Regions from separate parts of the Allobosea sp. 124 genome, predicted to be linked through region 2. Evidence: predicted binding sites of a transcription regulator. Region 2 holds the regulator's gene; the other holds the start of a gene.
What was found. The regulator HrcA, encoded in region 2, represses chaperone genes, less so after heat shock. The targets are predictions, from matches to a motif close to GTTAGCACTCNCNNNNNGNGAGTGCTAAC.
Positions count from the first base shown of each region.

Region 1: the regulator HrcA is predicted to act here: its motif matches at 7,543-7,571, upstream of groES (co-chaperone GroES).

Region 1 is NZ_PZZM01000001.1:318,186-329,693, reverse strand. Features, by position in the region: gene C8D03_RS01595 (ATP phosphoribosyltransferase regulatory subunit) at 1-1,097, shown strand, start outside; gene hisG (ATP phosphoribosyltransferase) at 1,094-2,083, shown strand; gene C8D03_RS01585 (META domain-containing protein) at 2,459-2,941, shown strand; gene C8D03_RS01580 (ABC transporter ATP-binding protein/permease) at 3,116-5,212, opposite strand; gene groL (chaperonin GroEL) at 5,510-7,147, opposite strand; gene groES (co-chaperone GroES) at 7,193-7,480, opposite strand; gene C8D03_RS01565 (MarR family winged helix-turn-helix transcriptional regulator) at 7,693-8,178, shown strand; gene C8D03_RS01560 (PaaI family thioesterase) at 8,243-8,731, shown strand; gene C8D03_RS26325 (DUF930 domain-containing protein) at 8,743-9,336, opposite strand; gene C8D03_RS01550 (DMT family transporter) at 9,587-10,429, opposite strand; gene C8D03_RS01545 (GNAT family N-acetyltransferase) at 10,426-10,926, opposite strand; gene C8D03_RS01540 (sulfite exporter TauE/SafE family protein) at 10,992-11,508, opposite strand, start outside.
Region 2 is NZ_PZZM01000001.1:1,690,461-1,701,968, forward strand. Features, by position in the region: gene ggt (gamma-glutamyltransferase) at 1-929, shown strand, start outside; gene lepA (translation elongation factor 4) at 966-2,771, opposite strand; gene C8D03_RS07875 (helix-turn-helix domain-containing protein) at 2,975-3,565, shown strand; gene C8D03_RS07880 (GNAT family N-acetyltransferase) at 3,562-4,149, shown strand; gene C8D03_RS07885 (DUF3297 family protein) at 4,119-4,370, opposite strand; gene C8D03_RS07890 (ankyrin repeat domain-containing protein) at 4,465-5,073, opposite strand; gene hrcA (heat-inducible transcriptional repressor HrcA) at 5,118-6,164, opposite strand; gene rph (ribonuclease PH) at 6,352-7,068, shown strand; gene rdgB (RdgB/HAM1 family non-canonical purine NTP pyrophosphatase) at 7,070-7,705, shown strand; gene hemW (radical SAM family heme chaperone HemW) at 7,702-8,898, shown strand; gene C8D03_RS07915 (penicillin-binding protein activator) at 9,006-10,109, opposite strand; gene rsmI (16S rRNA (cytidine(1402)-2'-O)-methyltransferase) at 10,397-11,311, shown strand; gene C8D03_RS07925 (YraN family protein) at 11,314-11,508, shown strand, end outside.

The DNA.
Region 1 (11,508 bases), 1.4 Mb from region 2:
CCAGCATCGAGACCGTGATCGCGCTGTTCGCGCGCGAGGGCTATGCCCGCGCCGAGCCCGCGATCCTGCAACCGGCCGATGTCTTCCTCGATCTTTCTGGCGAGGACATCCGCCGCCGCATCTTCATGACGCAGGACGCCGATGGCCGCGACTGGTGCCTGCGGCCGGAATACACCATCCCCGTCGCGCTGGATCATATCGCCTCCGGCCTGACCGAACCGGCTGCCTATGCCTATGCCGGTCCGGTCTTCCGGATGCGTGCCGGCGAGCCGGGTGAATTCGCGCAGGCCGGGCTGGAATCCTTCGGCCGTGACGATTTTGCCGCGACCGATGCCGAGATCATGGCGCTGACGGTCGAGGCGACGGCTGCGCTCGGCCTCGCCAGCCCGAAAATCCTGATGGGCGACGTCGCGCTGCTCGGCGCCTTGCTCGACGGGCTTTCGGTCCCGGCCGGCGCGCGCCGCCGGCTGATGCGCGCCGTCGTGCAGGGCAGCGGCACGCGGGCCGTCGATGCGCTCGATCCGCCCGCGGCCGATGGCGATGCCGCACATGCCGGCCTGCTCAAGGCGCTGGAGGGGCAGGATCCCAAGGCGGCCAAGGCCTTCGTCGAGGACGTGCTGTCCATCGCCGGCATTTCCACGGTGGGCGGCCGCAGCGCGGGCGACATCGCCGAGCGCTTCCTGGCGCGGGCGGCCGAGCGCGAGAACCCGGTCAATGCCGATGTGAAGGCGCTGCTGGCGCAGGTTCTGGCGATCAGGGGCGATCCCGACACCGCCTCTGCCGCCCTGCGCGCGCTGGCCGACCAGGCCTCGCTCGATCTCGGCCGACAGCTCGACGCCTTCGATGAGCGCACTGGCTTCCTCGCTGTGCGCGGCGTGGATGTCGCGGCAATCGCCTTCCAGGCGGCCTTCGCGCGCAATCTCGATTACTACACCGGCTTCATCTTCGAGCTTCACGACGAGGCCCGCGGCGACGGCAAGCCGGTCGCCGGCGGCGGGCGCTACGATCAGGTCCTCGGCCGCCTCGGCGCCGCTGCGCCGATCCCGGCGGTCGGCGCTTCGATCTGGCTCGAACGCCTGGCGGGAGACGCAGCATGACGGAAGCCCCGCTCGCCGGTGATGCCCCGCTCGTCCTGGCTGTGCCCTCCAAGGGCCGGTTGCAGGAGAATGCCACGGCCTTTTTCGGCCGCGCCGGCCTGAAATTCGTCAAGTCGCGCGGTGAGCGCGACTATCGCGGCACCATCGCCGGTGTCGAGGGTGCAGAGGTCGCCTTCCTCTCTGCCTCCGAGATCGTCGCGCAACTCGCCTCGGGTGCCGCCCATCTCGGCATCACCGGCGAGGATCTGGTCCGCGAGCAGGTCGCCGATGCCGACGCCGCCGTCGAGATGCTGACGCCGCTCGGCTTCGGCCACGCCAATGTCGTCGTCGCCGTGCCGCAGGCCTGGATCGATGTGCGGACCATGGCCGATCTCGACGATGTCGCTTCGACGATGCGCATCCGCCAGGGCCGCAAGCTCCGCGTCGCCACCAAATACGTCAACCTGACCCGCCGCTACTTCGCCAGCCATGGCCTCGCCGATTACCGCATCGTCGAGAGCCTCGGCGCGACCGAGGGCGCGCCGGCCGCCGGCACGGCCGAAATCGTCGTCGACATCACGACGACGGGCGCCACCCTCTCGGCAAATGCCCTCAAGATCCTCGACGACGGCGTGATGCTGGCGTCGGAAGCCAATCTCGTCGCCTCCGTCCGTGCGCCCTGGGGCGAGCGGGCGAAGGCTGCGGCCAACGCCATCCTGTCGCGCATCGCGGCCGAGGAGGAGGCGCGTTCGGTCCGTGAGATCAGGGCCAGGATCGATGCCACCTCGGACATGCTGGGTGATCTCGCCGGCCTCTTCGGCGCACGCCTGCCCTTTGGCGCGAGCATGACGGGCGGGATCGTGACGATCCACTGCCCCGAAAAGGCGGTGTTTGCGCTGGTCGAGCATCTGGCGAGGGCGGGCGCGGACGACGTCACCGTCAGCGCGCCGGCCTATGTCTTCCGCAAGGCCAATCCGCTGATCGAACGGCTCCAGGCCCGGATCTGACGACAGGTCCGTCTCCCGGGCCCCGTGTCTCCAGGGCCTCGACTCCGGCGCCGGCCAAGCGAGGCCGCTGCTGGGGGGCAAGCGGCCTCGCCGGTCGCAGACGACCCCGGGGGGTGGGGCCGGCTTCTGGACCTCGTGATGCCGGACCTCGCGTTTCCGACGCATTTGCTGTTTACGAATCCGATCGTGTTCCGGATGCATGCGCGGACGAAAAAAATCGCGCGTCGTCATCCGGTGAGCGCTGGGTGAAAACGCTGGCCGATCAGCTTCGCGGTTGATCGCGGGGCGATACGTCGCTACGCGCTTTCACAGGGGCTGGCCGATGCGCTAGGGTCCTGCCAGTGAATTCAGGTTAGACGACCGGGTAAGACGACAATGATTCGACGCCTTGGCTACGCCGCCGCTCTTGCCGTGATGGCCGCCCCCTTGCTGATGCCGACAGATGCGCTCGCGCAGCGCCGCCAGCAGATGCCGTCGCGCCAGGACCTGGGCACGCCGCAGGCGGCGCCAGCCCAGCAGCAGGAGAAGAACTTCCCGCTCGGGGCCGCCTGGAGCGCGGTCTCGATGAACGGCAAGCCGATCGCCGACCGGCGCGCCACATTGCAGGTCGACGCCAATTTGCGCGGCACCGGCTTCGGCGGCTGTAACACCTTCTCGGCTTCCGCCTACCCGCTGCGCCAGCAGGGTTTCGCGGTGGGCCCGCTCGCGCTGACCAAGCGCAGTTGCGACAAGGGCCTCTCGGATTTCGAGCGCAGCTTCCTGACGGCGCTGCGCGCCGCCCGCAACTGGGACCTCGTCGACGGCAAGCTTGTGCTCAAGGGAGGCGCCGGCGAACTGCGCTTCGACCGGGCGCTTTAGCAGGACTGCTCTACCGAGGCAGGACTGTTCTACCGATCCTCAAGCATCATCCCGGGCCTGACCCGGGATCCATCGGAGTGGTCCGGAGCCTTATGATGGATCCCGGAGCTGCGCCGCTTCGCGGCCTGTCCGGGATGACGGCGTGTTTCCGGGCCCGAGCTTGCTTCCTCTCGCTCAAGCCTCCGCCGGAACCTTCACGGGCATGCGCGGGGTGAAGGTGCCGTCCTCGTTCGGCTCCATCGTCACCACCACATCATGCATCTCGCGCAGCGTGCCGCGATGGCCGATCGAGACGACCCGCGTCTCCGGCAGCGACTTGTCGATGGCGGCGTAGAGTTCGCCTTCCAGCTTCTCGTCGAGCGAGGCGGTCGCCTCGTCCAGGAACAACCAGTCGGGCCGCGCGAGCAGGGCGCGGGCCACCGCCAGCCGCTGCTGCTCGCCGCCCGACAGGCGCTGGCCCCAGAGATCGACCTCGTCGAGCCGGTCCTTCAGATGCGAGAGCCTGACCTTGTCCATCGCGTCCCGGAACGCGTCGTCGCCATAGGCATCGTCCTGCGAGGGATAGGCGAGCGCCGCCCGCAGCGTGCCCTGCGGCAGATAGGGCCGCTGCGGCAGCAGCATGATCTCGGCATTGGCCGGAATGCCGACCTTGCCCTCGCCGAACGGCCAGATGCCGGCGATGGCGCGAAACAGCGTCGATTTGCCCGAGCCCGACGGGCCGACCACCAGCGTCCGCCGTGCCTGGCCGAGATCGAGATCGTCCACCCGCACGATCGGTGCGCCATTCGGCAGGGTCAGCGTGGCGCCGCCGATATGGACGTCACGGTCGGGCGCCGGATCGCGATGGATCGCCTTGTCGCCGACATTGGCGGCCTGTGCCTGGGCGATCGCCGTCTCGAAGGTGGTGAGGCGGTTGATCGAGGCGAGGTAGGAGGCGATCGACTGGTAGCTGTTGATGAAGAAGGACATCGCCGTCTCCACCCGCCCGAAGGCCGATGAGACCTGTGTCAGCACGCCGAAGGTGATCGCCCCGGCGAAATAGTAGGGCGCCAGCAGCACGAAGGGGATGACCACGTTCGCCTGGTTGTAGGACAGGGTGAAGGTGGTCAGCTTCAGCTTGCGCCACATCAGCTGGTAGAAGTTCGAGACGATCGCGTGGAAGCCGCGGGCCAGATGCTGGCGCTCGGCCGGCTCGCCATGCATCAGGGCGATCTGCTCGGAATATTCGCGCAGCCGTGCCAGCGAGAAGCGGAAATTCGCTTCGCGCCGCTCCTGCTCGAAATCGAGCGCGATCAGCGGCTTGCCGATGAGGTGGGTGATCCAGGTCGCCGCCGCCGCATAGATCAGCGTCGCCCAGAAGATGAAGCCCGGAATGACGAGGTTCGTTCCCGGCACGGTGATGGCTACGGGTATGTTCCAGAGGATGATCGAGAACGAGACCAGCGTCGAGACCTGCGTCAGCATGGTCAGCGAGAAGGAATAGGTCTGGTTCAGGAAGGAGCGCGTGTCTTCCGAGATGCGCTGGTCGGGGTTGTCGGCCGTGCCGGCGAGCGAGATGCGGTAATGCGTGCCGTTCTGCAGCCAGCGCCGGCTGTACTCGTCGGCCATCCATTCGCGCCAGCGGATCAGCAACACCGACTGGGCGACGATCTCGATCAGGTTGGTGATCGCCGAGATCGCGGCCCAGACGCAGAACACCCAGATCAGCTGCTCCCAGAAGGCCGCGGCGTTCTTCTCCTGCAGGGCGTTGTAGAAGTCGCGATAGAAGAAATTCAGCCGCAGCGAGACGCCGACCTGCGCCTGGTTCAGCACCACGAGGAAGACGATCAGCGCGACCGCGAGATGGCCAAGCTTCACGCGATAGCGGCCGAGGAACCAGAGATTGGCTTCGGTCGCCTCACCGGAGAGGAAATAGGGCGAGGAAATCCGCGCGATGCGCTGCACCACCGGGATGAACGAGATCGCGTAGATCAGGATGCCGAAGACCGCGACGGTGGTGGCGAGGCTCGTCGGCGGGGCCGCGGCCATCCAGTCCTGCGGCCAGTAGCCACCCTGGGCCAGCAGCGCGCCGGCGCCGAAGACGACATATTCCGAGCCGAAGATGCCGGAGAAGATCTTCAGGAAGAAGTCGATCTCGGTCGAGCGGAACAGCGCCAGCGCCAGCAGGATGCCGACCACGCCCATGCCGATCGTACCGGCCGCACCGCTCTGCTGGCCAGCGATGAGCGCCACAAGGGCGAGCGCGGCGACGGCGAAACTCAACGGGCGCATCGGCAGTTCCTGATCAACGATTGAATCGCGGCAAGAACCGCGAAGCCGACCATGTCGCAGCGGATGCGGCCGTTCAATGGCGTCGCGTCAAGATGAGCAGATTGTCATCGGGCGGAAAGCCGCTTTTGGGGCCGGCTTCGACGGCGTTCATGGGACGACGCGGAAATGAAAAAGGCCCGGCTTGCGCCGGGCCTTCCGCAGTTCTGTGCTGAGAGGCTTGGATCAGAAGTCCATGCCGCCACTGGAACCGGGCCCGCCCGGTTCCAGCATTTTGACGCGTCGGGCGTCTGGACTTCCTCAGAAGTCCATGCCGCCCATGCCGCCGCCGCCCATCGGGGGCATCGGCGAATCCTTCTTCGGCAGCTCGGCAATCATCGCCTCGGTGGTGATGAGCAGGCCGGCGATCGAAGCCGCGTCCTGGATCGCCGTGCGCACGACCTTGGTCGGGTCGATGATGCCGGCCTTGACCAGATCGCCGTACACGCCGGTCTGGGCATTGTAGCCGAAGGCGTATTCCTTGGACTCGAGCAGCTTGCCGACCACGACCGCGCCGTCATCGCCAGCGTTGTCGACGATCTGCCTGGCCGGAGCCATGATCGCCTTGCGGACGATCTCGACGCCGGTCTTCTGGTCGTCATTGGCGGTCTTGATCGACTTGACGGTCGACAGGGCGCGCAGGAGCGCCACGCCACCACCCGGAAGAACGCCTTCTTCCACGGCCGCGCGGGTCGCGTTCAGGGCGTCGTCGACGCGGTCCTTCTTCTCCTTGACCTCGACCTCGGTCGCGCCGCCGACGCGGATGACCGCGACGCCGCCGGCGAGCTTGGCCAGACGCTCCTGGAGCTTCTCACGATCGTAGTCCGAAGAGGTCTCTTCGATCTGCGCCTTGATCTGCTGGACGCGGGCCTCGATGTCCTTCTTCTTGCCGGCGCCGTCGATGATCGTGGTGTTCTCCTTCTCGATGCGCACCTTCTTGGCGCGTCCGAGCATGGCGAGCGTCACGGTCTCGAGCTTGATGCCGAGGTCTTCCGAGATCATCTGGCCGGCGGTCAGGATCGAGATGTCCTCGAGCATGGCCTTGCGGCGGTCACCGAAGCCCGGAGCCTTGACGGCAGCGACCTTCAGGCCGCCACGGAGCTTGTTGACGACGAGCGTGGCCAGGGCCTCGCCTTCGACGTCCTCGGCGATGATGAGCAGCGGCTTGCCGGTCTGCACGACGGCTTCGAGGATCGGCAGCATCGCCTGGAGCGAGGACAGCTTCTTCTCGAAGATGAGGATATAGGGGTCCTCGAGCTCCGCCACCATCTTCTCGGAGTTGGTGATGAAGTAGGGGGAGAGATAGCCGCGGTCGAACTGCATGCCCTCGACGACGTCGAGTTCGGTCTCGGCGGTCTTGGCTTCCTCGACGGTGATGACACCCTCGTTGCCGACCTTCTGCATGGCGGTCGCGATCATCTTGCCGACCGACTCGTCGCCGTTCGCCGAGATGGTGCCGACCTGCGCGACTTCCGCGTTGGTCGTGACCTTCTTGGAGTTCTTCTTGAGGTCGGCGACGATGGCCTCGACAGCGAGGTCAATGCCGCGCTTCAGGTCCATCGGGTTCATGCCGGCCGCAACCGACTTCAGGCCTTCGCGCATGATGGCGGCGGCGAGAACGGTGGCGGTCGTGGTGCCGTCGCCGGCATGGTCGTTCTGCTTCGAGGCCACTTCGCGCACCATCTGGGCGCCCATGTTCTCGAACTTGTCGGCGAGCTCGATCTCCTTGGCGACGGTGACGCCGTCCTTGGTGATGCGCGGAGCGCCGAACGACTTGTCGATCACGACGTTGCGGCCCTTCGGACCCAGCGTGACCTTGACGGCGTTGGCGAGGATTTCGACGCCGCGCAGCATCCGGTCGCGCGCATCGGTGGAGAACTTGACGTCTTTGGCTGCCATGAGAGCAACTCCTTATGAAATGACGGAAAGAGCGGTCTCAGGCGTTCAGCCGATGACGCCCATGATGTCGGATTCCTTCATGATCAGGAGATCCTGGCCGTCGATCTTGACCTCGGTGCCGGACCACTTGCCGAAGAGGACGCGATCGCCCTTCTTGACGTCCAGCGCGACGAGCTTGCCGGCGTCGTCACGGGCGCCGGGGCCGACGGACACCACCTCGCCCTCCTGGGGCTTTTCCTTGGCGGTATCGGGGATGATGATGCCACCCTTGGTCTTCTCTTCGCCATCAAGGCGGCGGACCACGACGCGGTCATGCAGCGGACGGAACTTCATGGTTCTGTCTTCCTCTCGGTACAAATTCGATGCGGGCGTCAGATTGCCCGCGATGGGCATCTGTTAGCAGTCTCGATCCGTGAGTGCCAACCGATGGCGGGGAGATAGGCGCGTGCCCGCCGCGAGTCAAGAAACGATCCCGACGAAAGGTGAATCCGCCGCCGGCGGCGGGGCCGGCTGGCATCGGCGTTCGAACACGGTAGCATGGCGGAATGACGACAGATGCGCCCGATCCCGCTCGGCAGGATGCGTCCCGGCCCGCCCCGCCGCTGGACGACATCGCGCGCGCCTGCGTGGCGCTGCATGTGCGCATGACCGCTCGCGCCGTGACGCGCGCCTATGACGAGGCGATGCGCCCGAGCGGGCTCAAGATCACGCAGTTCGTGCTGCTCTCGGCGCTCTCGACCGGGGCCTGGCGGTCGGTGACCGAACTCGCCGACCGCTTCGCGCTGGAACGCACCTCGCTGACGCGCAACCTGCAATTGCTCGTGACCGCCGGGCTGATCGAGCCGGTCGAGTGCAAGGGCCGCGCCTCGATTCATGCCGTGACCGCGAAGGGACGGGCCGCGATCGAGGCCGCGATCCCGCATTGGCGGCAGGCGCAGGAGCGGATCGAAGGTGGGCTCGGCAAGGACAACTGGAGCGAGATGCGCGACAGGCTGAAGGCGTTGCGTCGCGTCGCGCGCGGGGCGCCCTGAGACCGGCTTGACCGGACGGCGGACTTGTCCATAACGTGTATCTACACGCTGTGGAGGGCGGTCGATGGCACGCGAGGTCGGAGTGGTATCGCGGGACACCCTGCTGGCGGGCAGCGGCCTCGATTTCCTGCGCGGCATGATCGCGGGGCATCATCCGGGCCCGCCCTTCGCGGATGCGATGGATTTCGACCTGGTCGAGGTCGAGGAGGGCAGGGTGGTCTTCGTCGGCCGCCCGTCGGCGCGCTTCTTCAACCCGCTCGGGACGATCCATGGCGGCTGGACCGCGACGATCCTCGATTCCGCCATGGCCTGCGCCACCCATGCGACGCTCAAAGCCGGCGAGGGCTACACCACGCTGGAGATGAAGGTGAACTATGTCCGGCCGGTCATGCCCGAAAGCGGCACGGTGCGCTGCGAGGGCAAGCTGATCCACCGTGGCGGCACGGTCGCCACCACCGAGGGGCGCCTCGTCGATGCGCGCGGCAAGCTGCTCGCGCACGGCACCGAGACCTGCATGATCTTTCCGGCGAAGGGGCAAGGCGCCGGGCGCTAGCAGCTTATGTCTCAGTGGACCTCCGGCAGATCGAGCGCGAGCCACTGGTCGCGCGGCACCGGATCGCCGACCATGAACTCGAAGCCGCCGATCGCCTTGCGGTCTGGCGTGAGTTCGCATCTGAACTGCAGGCGATACCATTGCCGCTTGCTGCGGAACGCAGCGGCGTCGGCCTGCATCGTCGTCTTCAGGAGCTTCGTGCCCCCCATCGCATAGGCGACGACCCGGTCCGGTTCGAACGCGGCCTTCCAGGCATGGATCTGGCCCATCGCTTCGAGGTTGCACAATTGCTCGATGCGCTCGGCCTCGTCCATCCGCGCAAGGGCGTCCCGCGTTCCGCGGCTGTGCGGGTTCGAGAGAACCTCACCGGAGAGCAGCCGCCGTGCCCTGACGCGCACCGGCGCGGCCGGCACAGCAGGAGGCGCGGCGGGTGGCGCAGCGGGAGGCGGGCTGGCCGGCGCAGGGGCCGCCGAGGCTGAGGCCGCGGGCGGAGCCTCGCCTGCTGCCGGAGGCGCGGGCTCCGCGGTCGGCATTGGCGCTGGCAGCCCGATCTGCTCCGGCGTGACGAGTTCGACCTCGATGCCCTGGTCGGGCTCCTGCTGCAAACGCTCGATGCTTGGCAATAGGGCCAGGGCACCCAGAAGCGCCAGATGCAGTCCAAACGAGACAATGACGGCAAGCGTCGCCGGTCTCTTCCGCAGGGGCGCGGGAGGCCGCATGGTTCAGGGCGCGGCGGCGAGCCCGGCTGCGAACAGCGGGGCCGCGGCAACGAGGATCGGTCTCATCGGCGGCCCCCTCCTGCACACCAGCCCGGCCACGCAAGAGGCCGACCAAACCGGCGAATTTACGGCCGGCCTATCGCCGGCTGATCGCGATCGCTCCCGCCACGATCAAGACGGCGCCGGCATAGGTCGTGATCAGCGGCACCTCGCCGAAGACGAAATAACCGAGCAGGCTTGCCCAGATCAGCGCCGTGTATTCCAGCGGGGCAAGTCGCGACGCCTCGGCGCGGGCGAAGGCCGAGGTCAGCGTCAGATGGCCGGCGACGCCGAGCGCACCGGCCGCGAGATAAATCAGCAGGTCGCGCGCCGTCATCGGCACGAAACTCAGCGCGGCAGGGATGGCGAGACAGAGCGCCGGCCCGCAATTCTGGAAGGCCACGATGATCGCCGGATGTTCCTTCATCGCGATCCGCCGCAGCAGGATCAGGTTGAAGGCATAGGCGATGGCGGAGAACAGGGCGGCTGCGACGCCGAGGCTGGCGCCGCTGACATGGCCCTGCAGCCGCGGCCAGACCATCATCAGCATGCCCGCGACGCCGAAGCCGAGCGCCTGCAGGATGCGGCTGTCCATCCGTTCCTTGAGCAGCACACCGCCGAGCAGTGCGACGAAGACCGGCGCGAGGAAGGCGAGCGTCAGCGCCTCCGCCAGCGGCAGCACCGACAGCGAATAGAAGAAGCTGCCGGCCGTCAGCACCACCACTGGAACCCGGATGGCGTTGCCGATCAGGCTCGCGCGCGTCGGTGCGGGCGGGCGCACGAAGGCGAGCACCGCGAGCGCGCAGAGCCCGCCCATGGCAAAGCGCATGAACAGCGTCAGGACGAACGGATGGGTCTGCATCTGCGCCTTCACCACCGCATCCATGACGGTGAGGAGCGCGATGCCTGTGAGGGCGCGAAGAGCCGGCCCGGCGGTCATGCCTGCTGCGGCAGGTTCAGGCGGAAATGATATTCCCAGGTCGCGGAGGTGTCCGCGAGATAGCGCTCGCCCGGCCAGCGCCGGAAGCCGAGCTTCTCGTAGAAGCGGTGGCCGCGAGCGAAGCGGGAATCGGACCAGAGCATCATGGCGTCGAAGCCGCCGCCTTCGGCGAAATGAAGCGCCTTCGCAAACAGCGCCTGCGCCAGTCCCGAGCCCCGAAAGGCTGGCGCGGCATAGACCTTGGTGATCTCGACCGCGTTCTGTTCCGGGATCGGCGTGGCGCCCAGCGAGCCGGCGATGCCGCCGCCGGGCGCCTCCGCGACCCAGAGCTGTCCGCCCTTGGCGGCAAAATGGCTGGCCGGCCGCCGCAGCTCCGGGAACTCCGACCATTCGAAGAAACAGTTCGGATACTCGGCGAAACTCGCCGCGATCAGGGCCGCGAGCGGCTCGGAATCGTCGTCGCGGGCAAGGCGCAGCGGAGGCGGCAGGCTGGTCATGGCCGCTCGATTAGGGCCAATCCCGGCACCGCGATAGGGGTGCGCCGCGATCCTCCCCCATGCCGTCAGCGCAGCAGAGCAAGTGCAGCATCGACCGTCAGCTTCAGCGCGGCGACCGCCAGCAGGGCATAACAGCAGAGGAACAGCTTCTTCTGGTCGAGCCGCCGATGCACGACATGGCCGAGCCAGATCCCGAGCGGCACGGCGGGCGCCAGCGCGAGCGCGCCCCACAGGGCGTCAGGATGTTTCAGCCCCAGCATGAAATAGGGCGGCAGCTTCAGCCAGTTGCCGAGCGTGAACAGGGCGATTGTCGTTCCGACCAGCACGCTCTTCGGCAGCCCACGAGAGAGCAGATACATCGCGACGGGCGGGCCGCCGGCATGGGCGACGAAGGTGGTGAAGCCCGAGACCGTGCCGGCGAGCAAGGCGAGTCGGCCCGAGACCGGCCGCGCGCCTGCTGCCGCGAGCCGCCCCTTCAGGAACCATTGCAGCGTGAAGGCAAGCGTCGTCAGCCCGATGACCAGTGTGACGATGCGCGGGTCGATGCGCACGAAGACGACGTAGCCGATGCCGATGCCGGCC
Region 2 (11,508 bases):
GTGGGCTGCATACGCTGGAGGATTTCCGCGCGGCGAAGGGCGGCTATGTCACGCCGATCAGCACGCGCTTCCGCGGCCACGAGGTGCATGAATGCCCGCCGGCCGGCCAGGGCGTGATCGCGCTGATGATCCTCAACATCCTGTCGGGCTTCGAGCCGGGGAGCGACCCACTCTCCGCCGACCGGTTGCATGTCGAGATCGAGGCGTCGCGGCTGGCCTATTCCGTGCGCGACGCGGTGCTGGCCGATCCGAGCCAGAGCGAGGTCCCGCTGGACTGGCTTTTGTCGGAGGAACTCGCAGCCGAACTGCGCAGCAAGATCGATCTCAAGCAGGCGATCGCGGAGCTGCCCTCCTTCACCGCCTCGGCGGTCGAGCATGCCGACACCGTCTATATCAGTGTCGTCGACGGCGACGGCATGGCGGTCAGCTTCATCAACTCGGTGTTCAACCCCTATGGCGCCGCGCTGGTCGCACCGAAGAGCGGCGTGCTGCTGCAGAACCGCGGCCAGGGCTTCATGCTCAAGGCCGGCCACCCCAATGCGATCGCGCCGCGCAAGCGCCCGCTGCACACCATCATCCCCGGCATGATGACGCGCGACGGCAAGGTCCGCCTCTCCTTCGGCGTGATGGGCGGGCACTATCAGGCGATGGGCCACGCCCATCTGGTCAGCAAGCTGATCGATTACGGGCTCGACCTGCAGACCGCGATCTCGCTGCCGCGCGTCTTCCCGCGCCCCGGGCAGACCGCGATCGAGGCGGAAAGGACGCTGCCGCCGGCCGTGCGCGCCGAGCTGGAGCGGCGCGGCTTCGTCTTTACGGCACCCGGAGCCGCGATCGGCGGCGGACAGGCGATCGCGATCGACCATGAGACCGGCGTGCTGCTGGCCGGCTCCGACCACCGCAAGGATGGCTGCGCACTCGGCTGGTAGAACCAGATGGCGCCGGCTGCGGCCGGCGCCTTTGGCTCAGTCGTCCATCTTCAGCGCGGCAATGAACGCTTCCTGCGGGATCTCGACCCGGCCGAACTGCCGCATCTTCTTCTTGCCTTCCTTCTGCTTGTCCAGGAGCTTGCGCTTGCGCGAGGCGTCGCCGCCATAGCACTTAGCGGTCACGTCCTTGCGCAGCGCCCGAATGGTCTCGCGGGCGATGATCTTGCCGCCGATCGCCGCTTGCACCGGGATCTGGAACATGTGCGGCGGGATCAGGTCCTTGAGCTTCTCGCACATGGCACGGCCGCGGGCATCGGCGCGAGAGCGGTGGACCAGCATGGACAAGGCATCGACCGGCTCGGCGTTGACCAGGATCGACATGCGCACGAGGTCGCCCTCGCGATAATCGGTGATGGCGTAGTCGAAGGAAGCGTAGCCCTTGGAGATCGATTTCAGCCGATCGTAGAAATCGAACACCACCTCGTTCAGCGGCAGGTCGTAGACCACCTTGGCGCGCGATCCGACATAGGACAGGTCGGTCTGGACGCCGCGACGGTCCTGACAGAGCTTCAACACCGAGCCGAGATATTCGTCGGGGGTGAAGATCGTCGCCTTGATCCACGGCTCCTCGATCGTCTCAATCTTCATGACGTCGGGCATGTCGGCCGGGTTGTGCAATTCCAGCACCGTGCCGTCGCGCAGATTGAGGTGATAGACGACCGAGGGTGCGGTCGAGATCAGGTTGAGGTTGAACTCGCGTTCCAGCCGCTCCTGGATGATCTCCAGATGCAGCAGCCCGAGGAAGCCGCAGCGGAAGCCGAAGCCGAGCGCAGCCGACGTCTCCATCTCATAGGAGAAGCTGGCATCGTTCAGGCGAAGCCGGCTCATTGCGGCGCGCAGCACTTCGAAATCGGCGGCATCGACCGGGAAGATGCCGCAGAACACCACCGGCTGGACCGGCTTGAAGCCCGGCAAAGCCTGCGGCGTCTGGCGCTTCTCGTCGGTGATGGTGTCGCCCACCGCCGTATCGGCGACCTCCTTGATCGAGGCCGTGAAGAACCCGACCTCGCCCGGCCCCAGTTCCTTGACCTCGGTCATCTTCGGCTTGAACACGCCGACGCGGTCGACGCCATAGGCGGCGTTGGCCCGCATCATGCGGATGGTCATGCCCTTCTTCAGCGTGCCGTCGATGACGCGCACGAGAACGACGACGCCGAGATAGGCGTCATACCAGCTATCGACGAGCAGGCACTTCAGCGGGGCCTCGAGGTCTCCTTTCGGCGCCGGCAGCTTCTGGACGATCGCCTCGAGCACGCCCTCGATGTTGATGCCGGTCTTGGCCGAGATCGGCACGGCCTCCGAAGCGTCGAGGCCGATCACGTCCTCGATCTGCTGCTTGATGCGCTCGGGCTCGGCTGCGGGCAGATCGATCTTGTTGAGGACGGTGACGATCTCGTGGCCGGCATCGAGCGCCTGGTAGACGTTCGCCAAGGTCTGCGCCTCGACGCCCTGCGAGGCGTCGACGACCAGAAGCGAGCCTTCGCAAGCCGCCAGCGAACGCGAGACCTCATAGGCGAAGTCGACATGGCCGGGCGTGTCCATCAGGTTCAGGATGTAATCCTTACCGTCCTGGGCGCGGTAATCGAGCCGGACGGTCTGGGCCTTGATGGTGATGCCGCGCTCCTTCTCGATATCCATCGAGTCGAGCATCTGCTCGCTCATGTCGCGCGCCGCCACCGTGCCGGTGGTCTGGATCAGCCGGTCGGCCAGCGTCGACTTGCCGTGGTCGATATGCGCCACGATCGAGAAATTGCGGATGTTGTCGAAGGTCTTCGTGCTCATGGCGCGGGAATAGCAGCGATGCCGCATTGCGCCAAGCGTTTGCGCAGGCACCGCGTCATTGCGGGCGCAATGAAACAATCCAGATGCGGCGGCGCTCGACACGCTGCTGGATCGCGCCGTCGCTCCACCCCCTCGCAAGGGCGGCAAAGCCCAAATCATCGCTTGCTTTTCCAATATCATGGAATAAATCTCATTTTATGGATATGGATGCCGATATTGACCTCGACCGCCGGCTGGGCACCCGGCTGAAGGCCACGCGCCAGGGCCTCGGCTGGACGCTCGACACGCTGGCCGAGCGCACCGGGGTCAGCCGCGCGATGATCTCGCGGGTCGAGCGCGGCGAATCGAGCCCAACGGCAGCGCTGCTCGACCGACTCTGCGCCGGACTCGGCATCGTGCTGTCTGCCCTCTTTCGCGAGGACCACGGCGCCGGCCCGCTCGCGCGCCGCGACCAGCAGCCGGTCTGGACCGATCCGGCCAGCGGCTACCGGCGCCGCACCGTCTCGCCGGCCGGCACCGGCTCGCAGCTCGAGATCGTCGAAGTCGAGATGCCGGCCGGCGCGCGCGTCCTGCTGGATGCCCCACGCAGCGGCTTCCGGCTCGACCAGCAGCTCTGGCTGCTGGAAGGCGAGCTCGTGATCGCGGTTGGCGAGCGCGAGCATCGGCTTATCGCCGGCGACTGCCTCGCCATGCTGCTGGACGGGCCGATCAGCTTTTGCAACCCCGGCGCCGGGACGGCACGCTATGCGGTCGTGCTTACCGCGGCCGACCACTGGAACGGACGACGGACATGACGCCAGCCGACGCGGTCACGATCAGCCAACTCGATGCGGAGGCGGCGCAGACGGCGATCCCGGCGCTGACCGACATCCTCGCCGATGCCGTCGAGGGCGGCGCTTCGGTCGGCTTCATGGCAGGCGCGGCGATGGCGGATTATGAACGCTTCTGGCAGGGCGTCGCCACCGAGGTCGCGGCCGGGCGCACCATCCTCTTCGTCGCCACGCTTGGCGGGCGTATCGTCGGCACGACGCAGCTCCAGCTCATCGGCAAGCCAAACCAGCCGCATCGCGCCGAGATCGCGAAAATGCTGGTGCATTCGGGCGCGCGCCGCCGCGGCATCGCCGAGCGGCTCCTGGGTGCCGCCGAGGCCGAGGCGAAGCGGCGCGGCCGCGACCTGCTGGTGCTCGACACCGACGGGGCGAGTGCCGCGCACGCGCTCTACAGCAAGCTGGGCTGGATCGAGGTCGGTACCATTCCACGCTACGCCCTGATGCCGGACGGGCGCGACTGCGACGCGACCTTCTTCTACAAGAGCCTGCTTCTACAAGAGCCTGGCCCGAGAGCCGTTCAGGCTTCCGACGCCGCCTGGCGGAAATAGGGCTCGACGTCGCCCTTTAGCTTCACCGTCATCGGATTGCCGAATCGGTCCTTGGCATTGCCGGCGGTCAGACGTACCCAGCCCTCGCTGACGCAGTATTCCTCGACATTGGTCTTGTCGACGCCCTTGAACCGCACGCCGATGTCCCGCGCGAGCAGTTCCTCGTTGTAGAACGGGCTGTTCGGATTGGACGAGAGGCGATCGGGGAGCGTGTCAGTCATCGGAAAAAGCCTTGCGTGCGGATTTCGGGCGGCGGCCAGGCCGCGTTGGCGGCAGAGGTAGCGCGATCCGGCAGCGATGCCAAATCCGCAGGGATCAGCGGCCGCCGGCCTGCTCGATCAGGGCCGCCACCGCGCTCTGGCCTCTCTGGCGGGCATGGGCCAGCGGCGTCACGCCATCCTTGTCCGCGAGACCGGGACTGGCACCGGCGTCGAGCACCAGCTTCGCAACCTGCTGATGGCGCGGGCCGCCATCGCCGAGGATCACGATCTCCAGAAGGCAGGTCCAGCCGAGATCATTGACGTGATCGACATCGATGCCGCTGGTCAGAAGCAGTTTCACGGCCTCGACATGGGCGCGCTCGCAGGCCGGGATCAGGGCGTTGCCGCCATAGCGATTGCGGATCGTCAGATCGGGCTTGCGTGGCAGCATCGCGGTGATGATCTCGGCTCGTCCCGATGCCCCCGCCAGGAGCCAGGGCGTGTCGCGATTGGCCGCCTGCGTGTTCGGGCTCGCGCCGGCATCGAGCAGCGTGCGGGCGACGGCGACATGATTTCCGGCGACGGCCAACAGAAGGGCGGAGCGTCCCTGCGAATCCTGTGTTTCGAGAGCGGCCCCTGCCGCAACGAGACGGGTCACCTCGGCGGCTCGCCCGGCGGCGGCGGCATCGATCAGGCTGGAACTTGAATCAGCAGCGCTCGTCATCAGCATCAAACCCAATACGCCTGCGAGCATGGCGCCCGACCTGCTCACCAGCCACCATCCAGCAACCGCCCGACCACCTTCGCCGTGTAATCCACCATCGGCACGATCCGGGCATAGTTCAGCCGCGTCGGGCCGATGATGCCGACGACGCCGACGATGCGCTGCTCCGCATCGCGGAAGGGCGCGGCCACCATCGAGGAGCCCGACATCGAGAACAGCTTGTTCTCCGAGCCGATGAAGATGCGAACGCCGTCGCCGGCCTCGGCGCGCGACAACAGGTCGATGACGTCGGTCTGGGTCTCCAGGTCGCCGAAGAGCAGGCGGATGCGCTCGAGATCCTCCTGTGCCTTCAGGTCTTCCAGCAGATTGGCCTGGCCGCGCACGATCAGATGGCGGTCGGAACTCGGCCCCGACGAGGTGGCGATGCCGCTCTCCACCAGTCGCGCCGTCAGCGCATCGAGTTCGCTCTCCATCTGGGTGCGATACTCCGCGATCTCGCGGCGCAGCTCGCCCAGCGTCTTGCCCATGATCCGGGCATTGAGGAAATTCGCAGCCTCGGTCAGCGCCGAGGCCGGCAGGCCAGTCGGCAGGGCAAGCAACCGATTCTCGACCGTGCCGTCATCGGCGACCAGCACGACGAGCGCCCGCGTCGGGTCGAGCCGGACGAATTCGATGTGCTTGAGCCGCGCATTCGCCTTGGTGGTGACGACGACACCGGCGCCGCGCGAGAGGCCAGACAGCAGCGCCGAGGCCTCGGTCAGCGTGCCATCGAGCGTGCGGCCGGTTGCGGCCGCCTTCATCTGCGCCTCGATGCGCGTGCGCTCGTCGGAGGTCAGATTGCCGACTTCCATCATCGCATCGACGAAGAAGCGCAGGCCTCTTTCGGTTGGAAGGCGCCCAGCCGAGGTGTGCGGGGCGTAGATCAGCCCGGCCAGCTCGAGATCGGTCATGACGTTGCGCACCGTCGCCGGCGACAGCGCCATGGGCAGCAGGCGGGCGATGTTGCGCGAGCCGACGGGTTCACCCGTCATCATGTAGCCGTCGACGATCTGGCGGAAAATCTCGCGCGAACGCTGGTCCGTCTCGATCAACCCGCTCGGGGATTCGGGACGCGGCGTATGGGCGCTCATTTCGGACGAAAAAGCAGGTTCGACATCGGGTTATTGTCCGCTTTGCCCCGCGCGGGATCAAGCGAAAACGGCGCTCGGCCGGCTCAACCTTGCCCCGTCCCGGCCAACCGCCTACAAGCCGCCAACCCAGAACAATCAGGATCTTCCCATGCGACCCTCCAAACGCGCCGCAGACGAAATGCGCAAGGTGACGCTCGAACGCGGCGTCGTGCGCTATGCGGAAGGCTCCTGCATGGTGACCTTCGGCGAAACCCGGGTGCTCTGCGCCGCGACTGTCGAGGAAAAGGGCCCGCCCTGGCTGCGCGGCACCGGCAAGGGCTGGGTTACCGCCGAATACGCGATGCTGCCGCGCGCCACGCATGAGCGCAACCGCCGCGAGGTCACCTCGGGCAAGCCGTCCGGCCGCACGCAGGAGATCCAGCGCCTAGTCGGACGGTCGCTTCGCGCCGTCGTCGACCTGACCGCGATCGGCGAGCGCCAGATCGTCGTCGACTGCGACGTGCTGCAGGCCGATGGCGGCACCCGCACGGCCTCTATCACGGGTGCCTGGGTGGCGCTGCACGACGCTCTGAAATGGATGGAGGGCCGCTCCATGCTCAAGGGATCGAACCCGCTGAAGGACCATGTCGCTGCGATCTCCTGCGGCATCGTCGCCGGCAATCCGGTGCTCGACCTCGATTATATCGAGGATTCCGGCGCGCAGACCGATGCGAATTTCGTCATCACCGGCTCGGGCGGCCTCGTCGAGGTGCAGGGCACGGCCGAGGGAGCGCCCTTCTCCGAGGAGGAACTGATGGCGCTGCTCAAGCTCGCCAAGGGCGGAGTGGGCAAACTCGTCACATTGCAGAAGGCGGCGGTGGCCTGAGATGAGCGGGCACCGCCTCCTCACCGGCAAGGTCGTTCTCGCGACCCACAACAAGGGCAAGCTCGTCGAGATGCGCGAGCTGATGGCCCCTTACGGGATCGAGCTGGTCTCGGCCGGCGAACTCGGCCTGCCCGAGCCGGACGAGACCGGCTACATGTTCTCCGAGAACGCCGCGATCAAGGCCGTGGCGGCGACTGAGGCCAGCGGCCTGCCGGCGCTGTCGGACGATTCCGGCCTCTGCATCGATGCGCTCGACGGGTCGCCCGGCCTGTTCTCGGCCAACTGGGCCGGGCCCGGCAAGGATTTCAAACCGGCGATGGCGCGGGTCCTCGCTGAAATGGCCAAGCGTGACGCGACCTCCCCCGAGCAGCGGCGGGCACATTTCGTCTCGGCGCTGGTGATTGCCTGGCCGGACGGACATCAGGAGCTGTTCGAGGGCAGAGTCCACGGGCGGATCGTCGATCAGCCGCGTGGCACGGGCGGCTTCGGCTACAACCCGATCTTCCAGCCGGACGGCCATGACCAGACCTTCGCGGAGATGAGCACGACCATCAAGAGCGGTGCGGCCGAGGCCCTGTCGCACCGGGCGCGGGCCTTCACGCTGCTGGCCGCCGCCTGCCTGCGGAAGCCGCATTGAGCGGCGCGGCCGCCCTCGCCGAAGGCGCCATCCTGCATCCGACCTCGGATGCGGGCTTCGCGGTCTATGTGCATTGGCCCTTCTGCCTGGCCAAATGCCCCTATTGCGACTTCAACAGCCATGTCCGACTGCAGCCGCCCGACCAGGCACGCTATGTCGCGGCCTTCCGGCGCGAGCTCAGCCATCGCGCGCAGCTCGCGCCCGGCCGTACGGTATCCTCGATCTTCTTCGGCGGCGGCACGCCCTCGCTGATGGAGGGGCGGACGGTCGGCGCGATCCTCGATGCGATCGGCGAGTTCTGGGCTATCGATCCAAACTGCGAGGTCTCGCTGGAGGCCAATCCGACCAGCGTCGAGGCCGGGCGTTTCGCTGATTTTCGCGCTGCCGGCGTCAACCGCGTGTCGCTCGGTGTGCAGGCGCTGAACGACGCCGATCTCAAGGCGCTGGGGCGGATGCACTCGGCACAAGAGGCGCTGGACGCCGTCGCGATCGCGCGGAAATATTTCGAGCGCTACTCCTTCGACCTGATCTATGCCCGTTCGGTCGGGCAGACGCCTTCGCTGTGGCGGGCCGAACTCGAGCTGGCGATCAGCCACGCGGCCGAGCATCTCTCGCTCTACCAGCTCACCATCGAGCCCGACACGATGTTCGAGCGGCTGTTCAAGGCGGGCAAGCTCGCGATCCCCGATTACGAGGCGGGTGCGGTGCTCTACGAGATTACACAGGAGATCACGGCCAAGCACGGCCTGCCGGTCTACGAGATCTCGAACCATGCCAGGCCCGGCGCCGAATGCCGCCACAACCTGGTCTATTGGCGCTATGGCGAATATGCCGGCGTCGGTCCCGGCGCGCATGGCCGTCTCGTCACGGCGGAGGGACGGATGGCGCATTCGACCGAAAAGCGGCCCGAGACCTGGCTCGATCGGGTCGAGGCGGAAGGCCATGCGCTGGTCGAGGACGAGAGGCTCAATGCCGAGGCGCAGGGCGACGAATACCTGCTGATGGGTCTTCGCCTGGTCGAGGGGATCGATCCGGCCGTGTTCAAGGCCCTGTCCGGACGGGCGCTCAGCGAACCCCGCGTCGCGAGCCTGATCCTGGACAGGCTGCTGACCCGCAAGCCCGGCGGCAAACTCGCCTGCACGCCCGACGGCGCGCTGGTACTGGATGCGGTCGTGGCGGATCTCGCGGCCTGAGGCGCAGCGTCATGCTCGAGCTTGACCCGAGCATCTCGTGAGAGTGCCTTATTCAGCGCGAGATTCTCGGGTCTGCGCTCCGCTCCGCCCGAGAATGACGGCTGCGGTCACTGCGTGCGCGGGCCCAAATCCCGCGGCGCGGCATTGACCGTGACGATCTGGCCGTTGCGCAGTTCGAGCACGGCGAGGCCGCGGTCGATCTGGCCATCGGGACGGAAGCGGAAGACGCCGTCGGCGCCGGCGAAGCCCGACGCATTGGTCAGGACCTGCTCCGAGAAGCGCTGCGAGCCTTGCGTGCGGGCCAGCGCCGCCGACAGCGAGACGGCGTCGTAGGCGAGTGTCGCCGTGCGCGTCGGCGCGCTGTTGAAGCGCGCCTGATAGCGACCGGCGAAGGCGTTGAAGCCGGCGGTGTCGGGCGAGGCAAACCAGCCGCCCTGGATCGCCGGCACACGCGCGACATTGGCGTCGTTCCAGACGCCGGTGCCGAGCGGCTTGACCTTGGTCGGATCATAACCCGCCTGCTGCAGCGCGGCGCCAAGCGCCGGCATCGCATCGGCGGCAGCGGGCACGAAGAGCGCGTCGGCCTGCTGGAGGGCCGGCGTCAGCCGCGTCGCGGCGGCGCGCATCGAATTCTGGTCCGGGGAGAAGCGCTCGATTACGACGACGCGGCCACCGCGCGCGGCCACCGCCTGCTGGAAGGCGGCCTCGACGACCTTGCCATAAGCGGTGTCCGGGACCATCGCGGCGAAGGATTTGCGGCCCTGCTGCGAGGCATAGGCGATGACGCGGTTGACGTCGTTCTCCGGCGGGAAGGACAAAAGATAGACACCGCGCCCGGCGACATTTGTGTCGCTGGAGAAGGCGATGACCGGGCGGTTCGCGCCGCGCGCCACCTGCCCTGCTGCCTGGACGGAGGGCGCGAAGAGCGGGCCGATGATCAGTTCGGCGCCCTCGCGCAGGGCTTCCTGCGCTGCCGCCTGCGCGCCCTCGGGCGTGCCGCGATCATCCTTGACCAGCAGAGTCAGGTCGGCATTGGGGAATTCCGCCAAGGCCATCTCGGCGGCGTTGCGGAGCGAATTGCCGACGACGGCGCCCTGGCCTTCGGCGGTCAGCGGCAGGATCAGCCCGACCTTGACCTTTCCGGTGCCGATGGTCTGCCCGGTGCTCTGGCCCGGCTGCGCTTGAGTCGAGGCGCTGTCGAAACCCGGCAAGCCACCGGGACCGCCGCTGCAGGCCGCGAGCGCCAGGCAAGCGAGCGCAACCAGCGAAGGTGCGCTTCGCCGAAGAACCGGTTCCAGGAGCCGATGACGCAACACGGGCGATCTCCAGATCTTGTGCCGGAAAGGCGAGCCGCCCATCCGGCGGTGCAGTTCCCCGACCGTGGGACTCTCCTGCCAGTGCGGCAGGGTATTTTCAAGTTGTTAACTCTGTGTTGCGCTCGCCAGAACAGCCGACAGGCCGATGGCGCGGGCGGAGCGCTTGTGGCAGGTTCGCGCCGATGTCGACAGCCTCCACGCCTGCGCCGCGCGCACCGAGCTACACCGCCTTCGGGATCAAGGCCGAGGCCGAGCCGCTATCGCCCGGCCTCCACATCGTCGCGACTCCGATCGGCAACCTCCGCGACATCTCGTTTCGGGCGCTGGCGACGCTGGCGGCGGCCGATGCCGTGCTCGCCGAGGACACCCGCACCTCGAAGACGCTGTTGGCGCATTACGGCATCTCGACGCCGCTCTACCCCTATCACGAGCACAATGCCGAGCAGATGCGACCGAAGATTCTCGGCAAGCTGCGCGAGGGCGGCAAGCTCGCGCTGATCTCGGATGCCGGCACGCCGCTGGTCTCCGACCCCGGCTACAAGCTCGTTGCCGAACTCGTCGCCGAGGGACTGCCGGTCACGGGCATTCCCGGCCCCTCCGCCGTTCTGGCAGCCCTTGTGCTGGCGGGGCTGCCGACCGACCGCTTCTTTTTCGAGGGCTTCCTGCCGCCGAAAGCCGCGGCGCGGCGCGGGCGGCTGACCGAACTCGCCGCCATCCCGGGCACGCTCGTGTTCTTCGAATCGCCGCGCCGCCTGGCCGAGATGCTGTCGGACGCGGCTGCCGTGCTGGGCGAGCGCCCCGGCGCCGTCGCGCGTGAGCTGACCAAATTCTACGAGAACGTGCAGCGCGGCCCGCTCTCGGCGCTCGCCGCGCATTACGAGGGCGAGGAAGAGGCACGCGGCGAGATCGTCGTCATCATCGGCCCGCCCGGCGCCGAGGAACTGACACCGGCCGGCGACGTCATCGAGGAACGCCTGCGCGCTGCGCTGGCTCAGGTCTCGCTGAAGGAGGCGGTCGCGCAGGTCGCGGCCGAAACCGGCCAACCGCGCCGCAAGGTCTATGCGCGCGCGCTCGAACTGACGCGCGAGACGCCCTGACCATGGAGCGTCGGAGCGGAGGGGTCCGCAGCCGGCGCGCCAGACGCTCCGGCATCACGGGCCGGCGCTCGGAATGGTTCGCGATCCTCTGGCTGGCGGCCAAGGGCTACCGCCTGCTCGCCCGGCGCTTCGGCGGCAAGGGCGGCGAGATCGACCTGATCGTGAAGCGGGGGCGGACGGTCGCCTTCGTCGAGGTG